DNA from 3 places in the Citrobacter koseri ATCC BAA-895 genome. Region 1 is predicted to be linked to each of the others. Evidence: riboswitches for the same ligand, from Rfam matches in the RefSeq annotation. Region 1 holds a riboswitch; each other region holds the start of a gene.

What was found. A riboswitch is a leader RNA that binds a small molecule or an ion and turns the genes downstream of it on or off. The one in region 1 is predicted to bind thiamine pyrophosphate.
Region 2: it holds a riboswitch for thiamine pyrophosphate, as region 1 does, so the genes downstream of both, thiM (hydroxyethylthiazole kinase) here and thiB (thiamine ABC transporter substrate binding subunit) in region 1, are expected to answer to the same signal.
Region 3: it holds a riboswitch for thiamine pyrophosphate, as region 1 does, so the genes downstream of both, thiC (phosphomethylpyrimidine synthase ThiC) here and thiB (thiamine ABC transporter substrate binding subunit) in region 1, are expected to answer to the same signal.

The regions. Positions count from the first base shown of each region.
Region 1 covers NC_009792.1:3,077,180-3,081,379, forward strand. The annotation lists gene sgrT (glucose uptake inhibitor SgrT) at 1-15, opposite strand, end outside; gene sgrR (HTH-type transcriptional regulator SgrR) at 109-1,764, shown strand; TPP riboswitch at 1,798-1,919, shown strand; gene thiB (thiamine ABC transporter substrate binding subunit) at 1,951-2,934, shown strand; gene thiP (thiamine/thiamine pyrophosphate ABC transporter permease ThiP) at 2,910-4,200, shown strand, end outside.
Region 2 covers NC_009792.1:653,795-657,994, reverse strand. The annotation lists gene CKO_RS02985 (GntR family transcriptional regulator) at 1-705, opposite strand, end outside; gene thiD (bifunctional hydroxymethylpyrimidine kinase/phosphomethylpyrimidine kinase) at 750-1,550, opposite strand; gene thiM (hydroxyethylthiazole kinase) at 1,547-2,335, opposite strand; TPP riboswitch at 2,367-2,464, opposite strand; gene rcnB (Ni(II)/Co(II) efflux transporter accessory subunit RcnB) at 2,746-3,066, shown strand; gene CKO_RS02965 (fimbrial protein) at 3,140-4,120, opposite strand; gene CKO_RS02960 (fimbrial biogenesis outer membrane usher protein) at 4,133-4,200, opposite strand, start outside.
Region 3 covers NC_009792.1:2,768,890-2,773,089, reverse strand. The annotation lists gene thiC (phosphomethylpyrimidine synthase ThiC) at 1-1,581, opposite strand, end outside; TPP riboswitch at 1,667-1,776, opposite strand; gene CKO_RS12765 (Rsd/AlgQ family anti-sigma factor) at 1,827-2,330, opposite strand; gene nudC (NAD(+) diphosphatase) at 2,427-3,200, shown strand; gene hemE (uroporphyrinogen decarboxylase) at 3,240-4,200, shown strand, end outside.

The sequences.
Region 1 (4,200 bases):
ATAAAACTGACGCATCGAAGACCTCTCCATATTGCTTCATCGGAATCCATTATTGACCTAATATGGGGATAGTAAAATTGCTGAGTTTTGCGCAGGAGTTCCCCTTTTATGTCTTCAGGTCGTCTGCAACAACAGTTCATCCGTCTGTGGCAATGCTGCGACGGCAAAACGCAAGACACCACGCTCAACGAGCTGGCGGACCTGCTGAGCTGCTCCCGCCGCCATATGCGTACGCTGCTGAATACCATGCAGGAACGTGGCTGGTTGACGTGGGAGGCGGAGGTCGGACGCGGGAAACGCTCCCGTCTGACCTTCCTCTATACCGGGCTGGCGCTACAGCAGCAGCGGGCGGAAGACCTGCTGGAGCAAGATCGCATCGACCAGCTGGTACAGCTGGTGGGCGACAAAACCGCCGTGCGGCAAATGCTGGTGTCCCACCTGGGGCGCAGCTTTCGCCAGGGGCGGCATATTCTGCGCGTGCTCTACTATCGTCCAATGCACAACCTGCTGCCTGGCACCGCATTGCGTCGTTCAGAAACCCATATCGCCCGGCAAATTTTCAGCGCACTGACGCGCGTAAATGAGGAAAATGGGGAACTGGAAGCCGATATTGCTCACCACTGGCAACAGATTTCCCCTTTGCAGTGGCGTTTTTTTCTTCGTCCGGGGATTCACTTCCATCACGGACGTGAGCTGGAGATGGAGGATGTCATTGCCTCACTGACGCGCATCAACGCCCTGCCGCTCTACTCGCACATTACCGAGATAGTCTCCCCCACCGCCTGGACGCTGGATATTCACCTGTCGCAGCCGGATCGCTGGCTGCCGTGGCTGCTGGGTCAGGTTCCGGCGATGATCCTGCCGCGGGAGTGGGAAACGCTGAATAATTTCTCCAGCCATCCGATCGGCACCGGCCCTTACGCGGTGATGCGTAATACGCGCAACCAGTTAAAAATCCACGCCTTTGATGATTTCTTCGGCTATCGGGCGCTGATTGATGAAGTGAACGTCTGGGTATTGCCGGACATTGGCGACGAGCCGAACGGCGGTCTGACGTTAAAAGGGCCGACCGAAGATGAAAAAGCCATCGAAAGCCGGCTGGAAGAGGGCTGCTACTATATGCTGTTCGACGCCCGGACGAATCGCGGCGCGAATCAGGAAGTCAGAGAGTGGATAAGCCGCGTGCTCTCCCCCAGCAATTTGCTCTTCTATGCCGACGAGCAATACCAGCGCCACTGGTTCCCGGCTTACGGATTACTGCCCCGCTGGCACCATGCCCGCCCGGGACACGGCGAAAAACCCGCCGGGCTGGAGACGATCACGCTGACCTACTACCACGACCACATTGAACATCGGGTGATCGCGCAGATCATGAGCCAGCTGCTGGCTGAACATCAGGTACATCTGGATATCCATGAGATCGACTACGATCAATGGCATGCGGGGGAGGTCACAAGCGACATCTGGCTCAACAGCGCCAACTTTACGCTACCGCTCGATTTTTCCCTGTTTGCGCACCTGTGCGAAGTCCCGCTGTTGCAGCATTGCATCCCGCTGGACTGGGAGGGCGACGCCGCGCAGTGGCGAAACGGCGAGATGAACCTGGCAGTGTGGTGCCAGCAATTGCTCGCCAGTAAAGCGATCGTCCCGCTGATCCACCACTGGCTGATTATCCAGGGGCAGCGCAGTATGCGCGGGCTACGTATGAACACCCTTGGCTGGTTTGACTTTAAATCGGCATGGTTTGCGCCACCCGACCCATGATTGCCGCTTAGCAACAAAATCACTACACTAACGCCGTCCTCAACGGGGTGCTGATAAACATACGCAAAACCATTCGTGAAGTGTATGGGCTGAGAAAATACCCGTCGAACCTGATCCGGATAACGCCGGCGAAGGGATTTGAGACTGCTTCTCAAGTCCTTTGCCACCCACTTTATGAGGTGCAAAGTGTTAAAAAAATGTCTTCCCTTGCTACTCCTGTGCGCAGCGCCTGCCTTCGCCAAACCTGTTCTGACCGTCTATACCTATGACTCCTTCGCGGCCGACTGGGGGCCTGGCCCGACAATCAAAAAAGCCTTTGAAGCTGACTGTGATTGCGAACTGAAGCTGGTGGCGCTGGAAGATGGCGTGTCGCTGCTCAACCGCCTGCGAATGGAAGGGAAAAACAGCAAAGCCGACGTGGTGCTTGGCCTGGACAACAACCTGCTGGAAGCCGCCACGCAAACCCGCCTGTTCGCGAAAAGCGGCATTGCGCCTGATGCGGTTAACGTGCCAGGCGGCTGGCATAACGACACATTCGTGCCGTTTGATTATGGCTACTTCGCCTTCATCTATGACAAAAACAAACTGAAAAACCCACCGAAAAGCCTGAAAGAACTGGTAGAGAGCGATCGGAAATGGCGCGTGATTTATCAGGACCCGCGTACCAGTACACCGGGGCTGGGTCTGCTGCTGTGGATGCAGAAAGTCTACGGCGATAACGCGCCGGAAGCCTGGCAAAAACTGGCGGCCAAAACGGTCACCGTTACCAAAGGCTGGAGCGAATCCTACGGCCTGTTCCTGAAAGGCGAAAGCGATCTGGTGCTGAGCTACACCACCTCTCCGGCGTATCACATCATCGAAGAGAAGAAAGATAACTACGCCGCCGCCAGCTTCAGCGAAGGTCATTACCTGCAAGTGGAAGTAGCTGCGCGCACTGCCGCCAGCAAACAGCCGGAACTGGCAGAAAAATTCCTCAAGTTTATGGTTTCACCAGCATTCCAGAACGCCATTCCCACCGGCAACTGGATGTATCCGGTCGCTGACGTCGCCCTGCCCGCAGGATTTGAACAACTGACGAAGCCATCCACCACGCTGGAATTTACGCCTGCGGAAGTGGCATCCCAGCGTCAGGCATGGATTAGCGAATGGCAACGCGCCGTCAGCCACTAATTCCCGGCTGGCTGATACCCGGGCTTTCTGCCGCCGCGCTGATGGTGGCAGTGGCTCTGGCGGCATTTCTGGCGCTATGGCTTAACGCGCCGCAGGGTGAATGGTCGTCGCTGTGGCAGGACAGCTACCTGTGGCACGTCGTGCGTTTCTCGTTCTGGCAGGCGTTCCTGTCGGCGCTGCTCTCCGTCATCCCGGCGATTTTCCTCGCCAGAGCGCTCTATCGTCGCCGTTTTCCCGGACGTCTTGCGTTATTGCGCCTGTGCGCCATGACGCTGATTTTACCGGTGCTGGTCGCCGTTTTCGGTATCCTCAGCGTCTACGGTCGTCAGGGCTGGCTGGCCTCGCTGTGGCATACGCTGGGGCTGGAGTGGCATTTCTCGCCCTACGGCTTGCAGGGGATTTTACTGGCGCACGTCTTTTTTAACCTGCCGATGGCAAGCCGCCTGCTGCTTCAGGCGCTGGAAAACATTCCCGGCGAACAGCGACAGCTCGCCGCGCAGCTAGGTATGCGCGGCTGGCACTTCTTCCGCTTTGTTGAATGGCCGTGGATGCGTCGTCAAATCCCGCCGGTGGCGGCGCTGATTTTTATGCTCTGTTTCGCCAGTTTCGCCACCGTGTTGTCACTTGGCGGCGGCCCGCAGGCTACCACTATCGAGCTGGCCATCTATCAGGCGCTGAGCTACGACTACGATCCTGCCCGTGCGGCCATGCTGGCGCTGATCCAGATGATATGTTGTCTGGCGCTGGTGCTGCTGAGCCAGCGGCTGAGTAAAGCCATTGCCCCCGGCGTCACGCTGGTGCAAGGCTGGCGCGACCCTGACGATCGGCTCCACAGCCGCCTGACGGACAGCCTGCTGATCGCCCTGGCGCTGCTGTTGCTTCTCCCGCCGCTGCTGGCGGTTATTATTGATGGCGTCAATCGCAGCCTGCTGGACGTGCTGGCGCAACCCATTTTGTGGCAGGCGCTGTGGACCTCTCTGCGCATTGCGCTGGCGGCGGGAGTGCTGTGCGTCATCCTGACGATGATGCTTTTATGGAGCAGCCGCGAACTGCGCGCCCGCCAGCAGGTACTGGCAGGCCAGGCGCTGGAACTGAGCGGGATGTTGATCCTTGCTATGCCCGGCATCGTGCTGGCGACCGGCTTCTTTTTACTGCTCAACAACAGCATTGGACTACCGGAGTCGGCTGACGGTATTGTGATTTTCACCAACGCGCTAATGGCGATTCCCTATGCGCTAAAAGTGCTGGAAAACCCCATGCGCGACG
Region 2 (4,200 bases), 2.3 Mb from region 1:
GCTGATGCTGTATTCAATGGGCCGCTGTTGCTGGTCAAGCGCCACCTGCTTGATCACCAGCACCGGCACTTTGCTGTCCATCTGAATATGTGACTGAAATTCCGCATCCGGCATGCGCGCGCTGACGCGAGAGCGTGTACGTTGCGGAAAGATATGCTGGCTGCGGAAATAGTCATACAGCGAGATCCCGATGGCGTCCGCATCATGAATCAGGTGCGCAGGCACCCAGGACTCCTCAATGGACACCGCATCCTCATCCACATAACGAATACGTTTGAGCAAGAACACATCGCTGCCTGCGGCGATCGCCAGCTGCTGCGCCACCTCATCCGGGCATTTCACTACCCGCTTGTTGACCCACAGGGTATCCGGCTTTTTACCGCGCAATACCACCTGCTGCGAAAAGCCGCGCGCCTCTTTCAGGGAATATTCGAAGATGTTGTTAATCTGCGTTCCATAGCCACGGGCGCGGGTTACGACGCCTTCTTCTTCCAGCGCCTGCATTGCCTTGCGCACCGTAATACGCGAAACGCCGGTCAACTGGCTGAGATCGCGCTCGCCGGGCAAAATGTTGCCATGCTCAAGAATCCCGCTGCGAACGGCATTTTTGACCGTCTCGGCAAACTTCCTGTACAGCGGCGTGTTATCCACCGCGGCAATTCGTTCATTCAGTTGCGCGATAAGCCGGGTATGCGCTTGTTCCATTTATCTTTTTCCAGGCCGACAAGTCTGGGATCAGTATACTACCATTACCACCACGCGTGGAAATGATGTACCGGGCCAATCCCCTCGCCTACCTCCAGCGTATCCGCCTGGGCTAACGCCGCCGAAAGCCAGGTTTTTGCTTCCTGTACCGTATCGGCCCAGTTGCTATGGCACGGGCGCAGCGCCGCCAACGCCGCCGACAGCGTACACCCGGTGCCGTGGGTATTTTTGGTCATCACCCGTGGGGCGGTAAAACGCTGCTCCCCTTCACGGGTAAAGAGCCAGTCCGGGCTTTGCGCATCATCCAGATGACCACCTTTCATCAGCACGGCGCCACAGCCCAGCGCCAGTAGCGCACGCCCTTGTTCCAGCATTTCCTGTTCCGTGCGGGCGTGCGGCGCATCCAGCAATGCCGCGGCCTCCGGCAGATTCGGCGTGATAATCGACACCTGCGGCAATAACCGGCTGCGCAACGTCTCCACCGCCGACGGAGAAAGCAGCGGATCACCGCTTTTCGCCAGCATCACCGTATCCAGCACCACGTTTTGCACCTGGTGACGCTGCAAACGCTCTGCAACAGCTTCAACAATATCCGTTTCCGCCAGCATACCGATTTTGGTGGTGTCGATACGCACATCGCTGAAGACAGAATCCAGCTGCGCTGCGACAAAATCGGGCTCAATGCGGTACACCGACTGCACGCCGCGGGTATTTTGCGCCACCAGCGCCGTAATGACGGAGCAACCATACGCGCCCAGCGCCGAAAAGGTCTTCAAATCGGCCTGAATCCCGGCGCCGCCGCTTGGGTCAGTGCCTGCAATGGTTAACGCGTTAATCCGTTTCATACCTGCTCCTCCGCATTAAGGTGATACAACGCATCAAGAAAAGCCGGAATAAAGCTCCCGGGCCCCTGACTGCGTTCGGCAGCAGACTGCCCGGCCTGTTTCATCCAGCTACAGGCTGACGCCACATTGTCCAGCGTATTTCCCGGCAACGCGCAACTGGCCGCCACAACCGCAGATAAGGCGCATCCCGTCCCGACAACGCGCGTCATCAGCACATCGCCGCCGGTAACGCTGACGGTACGCTGCCCGTCGGTGACGTAATCCACCTCTCCCGTTACCGCAACGACGGCCCCCGTCTGACGCGCCAGCGCCTGAGCGGCCGGTAACGCCGATACCGCCGTATCGGTGGTATCCACTCCACGCCCGCCCGCCGCTAATCCAGCCAGGGCGAGGATCTCCGAGGCATTGCCGCGTATTGCCCTGGGCTTAAGAGACAGCAGTTCCAGACAGAAACGGCGGCGATAATCGAGCGCGCCAACCGCCACGGGATCAAGCGTCCAGGGGGTTTTCGCTATATGGGCCTGCTCTGTCGCAGCGCGCATGGCCTCCGCGCGCGACCGGGTCAGCGTGCCGACGTTAATCAGTAACGCACTGGCGATAGCTGCAAACTGGCGCGCCTCTTCGGGCTCAATCACCATCGCCGGTGAGGCGCCTGATGCCAGTAATGTATTGGCGGTAAAGTTCTGTACGACGTCGTTCGTCATACAGTGGGTCAGCGGAGAAAGGATACGAAATTGTTGTAAGGTATGGGCCGCAAGCGCGCGGCTGTGCAGGTCAGGCTGCATGGTTCAGCTCCTGCCCGCGTGAAGAAGGGACACGAGCAGTGTCAGACTTCCCTACGCTGGCATTATCCAGATCAGGTAATACGGGTATGTCTCAGCCCTTCGTGAAAAGGGGCACCCCGAGTCGTTGAAACCGAAGCATTTATTATGCATGTTTCACCAACAGGATACTGGGTGCGTCAGGAGATGTAAATCAGCGAAATGCCGATATCGCTGGCTCCAGCTCAGGTCAGATAGTTCCCAAAACCGTCATTCGTGATGTGAACTGCCTACGGCATGTGTTGCTTGCGCGCGCTTTCGTTTACACTTTTTACGAAATTATTGGCGTGATAACAAAATAGTTCTTGTCAGACTTGCTACACAGTGAGAATGATACACGACTGATTTTTATGACCCGAATACGTGGAGAGTTTATGGGTATGAAGAATAAATTTTTAATGGGCGCACTGCTGCTGGCAACCAGCGCAGTCTGGGCCGCACCCGCCGCAACGGGGATTGATCAGTACGAATTGAGCAGCTTTGTTGCCGACTTTACCCATTTCAAACCTGGTGATACCGTTCCTGAGCTGTACCGCACCGACGAGTACAATATTAAGCAATGGAAGCAACGCAATCTGCCAGCGCCCGACGCAGGAACCCACTGGACCTATATGGGCGGCGCTTATGTACTGATTAACGACACCGACGGCAAAATTATCAAAGCCTACGACGGCGAGATTTTTTATCATCGGTAAATGCTTTACTGTAAAAACAACAGACAAAACACGTCCTTTCATTCAGAAAAGGACGCGTTTTCAGAGAAATGACTTAATCATATGAAACAGCAAATATTACTTTGCTTTGCAAATTTCCAGGTCGTAATGGTTCGTTGCTGACTCTGACATATTTTGCGGTGATCGGGATAGTATACTTATCCTCAATACTGGTCATTTTTACCATTGTTCTTAGTATATCACCCTGCATTAAAGGCGTAGTACCTGAGCCACTGTATATCTGAAACCCCACACCTTTTGCACCCTCCGTCAGCGTATTTTTAAGTATCGTGCCGTTTTCATTCCAGTCACCATGAGAAACGTTGAAACTCACTGGATTAGTCGTAACATTATATACGCTATCACAGTTTAAAATCAGATTCGTGGTTCCTGTTTTCGTATTATTTCCAGTTATTATCTCATTTAATGTTGTTTCTGGCATCGCAATAACATATTGATTCTGTGAAAAATGGCAGGTCGTAGGTTTATGTTTTACTGTAAAAATAATGTTTTGTGAATAAGAAACATTACTGTTTAGCTTTCCCGTTATCCAACAAAGAATCCATGAGAAAAGATTATTATTACAGGTATTATCAGTAAGAATGCTGATAGCAGGACGGTTTAAGTTAATGCTATTACCTGAAACGGTTAAATCCGCAGTTCCAGACTTTATATAGTTCGCTTCAAGCGTAAACGACTTCGTATTGATCACATTATCTGTTGTAGTCTCCTGGTTACCAATCGTAATGGGAAACCCATTTCCCGTCAGCTTTAATTGCATAAAAATGGATTTCTGCGACCCTGTTCCTTTAAACTCAACGATATAATTTTGTAAAGGCGTCGCATAATACATCTTGTCGCTTGACGCATTACAGGTAAACGTATCATGTAAATTAGTTTTGACAGGAATCACCGCAGCACCTGATGTCATATCTATTTCAATAGATTGTTGTGCGGTTGTGTTATTCCCTAGTGAACATTTAGCCTGTGATAAGACAGGGAATAACAGTAATAATATTAACCAATACTTATTCATAGCAAGTCCTTTTCATCGGCAAATATAGGTCTTATTCTCATCAATTACGCCATCAAAAGTAATAATGCAAAACAATCCTT
Region 3 (4,200 bases), 310 kb from region 1:
TGCCAGGTCGGCGGCATGCGCCGCGATTTTGTAGGTGATCAGCCCCTGTTTCACATCCTCTTTGTTCGGCAGGCCGAGGTGCTCTTTTGGCGTTACGTAGCAGAGCATGGCGCAGCCAAACCAGCCAATCATTGCCGCGCCAATGCCGGAGGTGAAGTGGTCGTAGCCCGGCGCAATATCGGTGGTCAGTGGCCCTAAGGTGTAGAACGGCGCTTCGTGGCAGTGTTCCAGCTCTTCGGTCATGTTACGGCGGATCATCTGCATCGGTACGTGGCCAGGGCCTTCAATCATCACCTGCACGTCGTACTCCCAGGCAATTTTGGTCAGCTCGCCCAGCGTGTGCAGCTCGGCAAACTGCGCTTCGTCGTTCGCATCCTGAATTGATCCCGGACGCAGGCCGTCGCCCAGCGACAGCGAGACATCGTAAGCGGCGCAGATTTCGCAGATTTCGCGGAAGTGCTCGTAGAGGAAGTTTTCTTGATGGTGAGAGAGGCACCATTTCGCCATGATCGAACCGCCGCGCGAGACGATACCGGTCAGACGTTTTGCGGTCATTGGCACATAGCGCAGCAGTACGCCCGCGTGGATGGTGAAGTAATCGACGCCCTGTTCCGCCTGCTCCAGCAGCGTGTCGCGGAAGGCTTCCCAGGTGAGATCTTCGGCGATCCCGTTTACTTTCTCCAGCGCCTGATAGATCGGCACGGTGCCGATCGGTACCGGGCTGTTACGCAGGATCCACTCGCGAGTTTCGTGAATATAGCGACCGGTTGAGAGGTCCATCACCGTATCTGCGCCCCAGCGCGTCGACCACACCAGTTTTTCCACCTCTTCTTCAATAGAGGAAGTGACCGCTGAGTTGCCGATATTGGCGTTGACCTTCACCAGGAAGTTGCGTCCGATGATCATCGGTTCGGATTCCGGGTGGTTGATGTTGGCCGGGATAATCGCGCGACCGGCGGCCACTTCGTCACGAACAAATTCCGGTGTGATGTTTTCCGGCAGGCGCGCGCCAAACCCAACGCCCGGATGCTGCTGGCGTAACACATCGCCGCGAATGCGCTCACGCCCCATGTTTTCACGAATAGCGATGAACTCCATTTCCGGGGTTACAATCCCCTGACGCGCATAATGCAGTTGCGTTACGCATTTGCCCGCTTTGGCGCGCTTCGGCGTGAGCAGCCCCGTAAAACGCAGCTCGTCCAGTCCATCATCTGCCAGACGTTCTTTGGTGTACGCCGAGCTACGGTCGGTCAATTCTTCGCTGTCTGCACGAGCCTCAATCCAGGGCTGACGCAGTTTTGCCAGCCCCTGCTGAACGTTAATGGCGACATCAGGATCGCCATAGGGGCCAGAGGTGTCATAGACCGGGATGGCTTCGTTCTCTTCGTATTGCGGATTATCTTTGCCGCCGCCGATGAGCGTGGGGCTTAGCTGGATTTCACGCATCGGAATTCGGATGTCCGGTTGTGAGCCGGTAATATAAATACGTTTTGAGTTCGGAAAGGCGGTGCCTTCCAGGGTGTCGATAAAGTGTTGGGCCTGGGCGCGTTGTTCGCGGCGAGTCAATTTTGTTGCAGACATAGCTCATTCCAAAAAGTGAAGGACGTGGCTTGTCAGACGACGGATGGAGTAATGGATGCGCGTTGCCCGTACAGGTTGACGCATAAAGCAGTTTACTCTTGTTCCCTTCGCAGGTATTAGCCTGATCAGGTTCCGCGGATCCCGAATTAACGGTCTCAGCCTGTGTTTTCACACACGGCACTCCGACAAGATGTAACCCCGGCGACGGGGCAATGGATGTAAATTACTCGTTACTGATTCATAACTCAAGCAGGCCGTGCAATTCCGCTTTCATCCTGGGCATTAAGCGTTAGATTATTGTCGAAGGCCAGCAGGATGAGTTTATCTTCCAGCGTAAACCGCGCTTCCAGCGCTTCGCCGATGTCGGAGAGCACTTGCTGAAATTCCGCATAATTATCGTGATCGATCGCGTTCTCCAGGCTGGAGTCGTAATATTCCATGATCTGTTGAGTATTGGCTTCCAGCAATGAATGGAGGCGCGTTGCGGTCGAACGCGGGTTTCCCTCTTCCATTTCTCGGATAATGTGTTCATAAATACTGAAGTGTCCGGCGGAAAGGTAGTCGACCAGGCCCTGACAAAAATCATCCAGCGCTTTTTCATTCAGCCGCATGTACGATTCTTTGCCAGGCTTAATGCCAACCAGATTGTAGTAAGCCACGAGCAGGTGCTTACGTACATGTAGCCAGCGATCAACCAGTTTATTACTTCCTTCGACGTGTTCCGTCAGGCTTTCCAGCTGGTTTAGCATGATTGACTCCGCAAGTTTAGATTTAAAACTGCTCACCTGAAAAATGTAAATATAATGTTAACAACATGCCAGTGAAGCAAAGGTAGTGCAAGAGCTATGGATCGTATTATTGAAAAATTAGATCACGGTTGGTGGATCGTCAGTCACGAGCAAAAATTATGGTTGCCTCGTGGAGAATTGCCATATGGCGAAGCGACAAATTTCGATCTTGTGGGGCAGCGCGCACTCCTGATTGGCGAGTGGGAAGGAGAGCCTGTCTGGCTGGTGTTACAGCATCGTCGGCATGATATGGGGTCGGTACGGCAGGTCATCGATCAGGACGTTGGCCTGTTTCAACTGGCGGGGCGGGGCGTGCAGCTGGCGGAATTTTATCGCTCGCACAAATTCTGCGGTTACTGCGGCCACCCCATGTACCCGAGCAAGACCGAATGGGCGATGCTGTGCAGCCACTGCCGCGAGCGTTACTATCCGCAGATTGCTCCCTGCATTATTGTCGCCATCCGGCGTGCCGATTCCATTTTACTGGCCCAGCATACGCGCCATCGTAACGGTGTTCATACGGTGCTGGCCGGGTTTGTGGAAGTGGGGGAGACCTTAGAGCAGGCGGTTGCGCGCGAAGTGATGGAAGAGAGCGGCATCAAAGTGAAAAATCTGCGTTACGTGACCTCACAGCCCTGGCCGTTCCCGCAATCGCTGATGACGGCGTTTATGGCGGAGTATGACAGCGGCGAGATTGTCATCGACCCGAAAGAGCTGCTGGAGGCGGGCTGGTATCGCTATGACGATCTTCCGTTATTGCCGCCGCCGGGCACGGTGGCGCGTCGTTTGATCGAAGATACTGTGGCAATGTGTCGGGCTGAGTATGAGTGATGGTACACTGGCACCCTGACGCAATGAAGGAACTGCAAAATGACCGAACTGAAGAACGATCGTTATCTGCGTGCGCTGCTGCGCCAGCCCGTTGATGTTACCCCGGTATGGATGATGCGCCAGGCAGGCCGCTATCTGCCGGAGTACAAAGCCACCCGCGCACAAGCAGGCGATTTTATGTCGCTGTGCAAAAATGCTGAGCTGGCGTGCGAAGTCACGCTACAACCGCTGCGGCGCTACCCGCTTGATGCGGCGATCCTCTTCTCGGACATTCTGACCATCCCGGATGCGATGGGGCTGGGACTCTATTTTGAGGCCGGGGAAGGCCCGCGCTTTACTTCGCCAGTCGCCTGTAAAGCGGATGTCGATAAGCTACCGATTCCTGACCCGGAAGACGAACTGGGCTACGTGATGAACGCGGTGCGTACGATTCGCCGCGAGTTGAAAGGTGACGTTCCGCTGATCGGTTTTTCCGGCAGCCCGTGGACGCTGGCGACTTACATGGTGGAAGGTGGCAGCAGCAAAGCCTTTACCGTCATCAAAAAAATGATGTATGCCGATCCGCAGGCGCTGCATGCGCTGCTCGATAAGCTGGCGAAAAGCGTCACTCTGTATCTCAACGCGCAGATTAAAGCGGGCGCGCAGTCGGTCATGATTTTCGACACCTGGGGCGGCGTGCTGACGGGGCGCGATTACCAGCAGTTCTCGCTGTATTACATGCATAAAATCGTTGATGGTTTACTACGGGAAAACGACGGTCGCCGTGTACCGGTCACGTTATTCACTAAAGGTGGCGGCCAGTGGCTGGAGGCGATGGCGGAAACCGGGTGTGATGCGTTAGGTCTCGACTGGACAACCGATATTGCCGACGCGCGCCGTCGCGTGGGCCATAAAGTGGCGCTACAGGGCAATATGGACCCGTCCATGCTCTATGCGCCACCGGCGCGCATTGAAGAGGAAGTGGCGACGATTCTCGCCGGATTCGGCCAGGGTGAAGGCC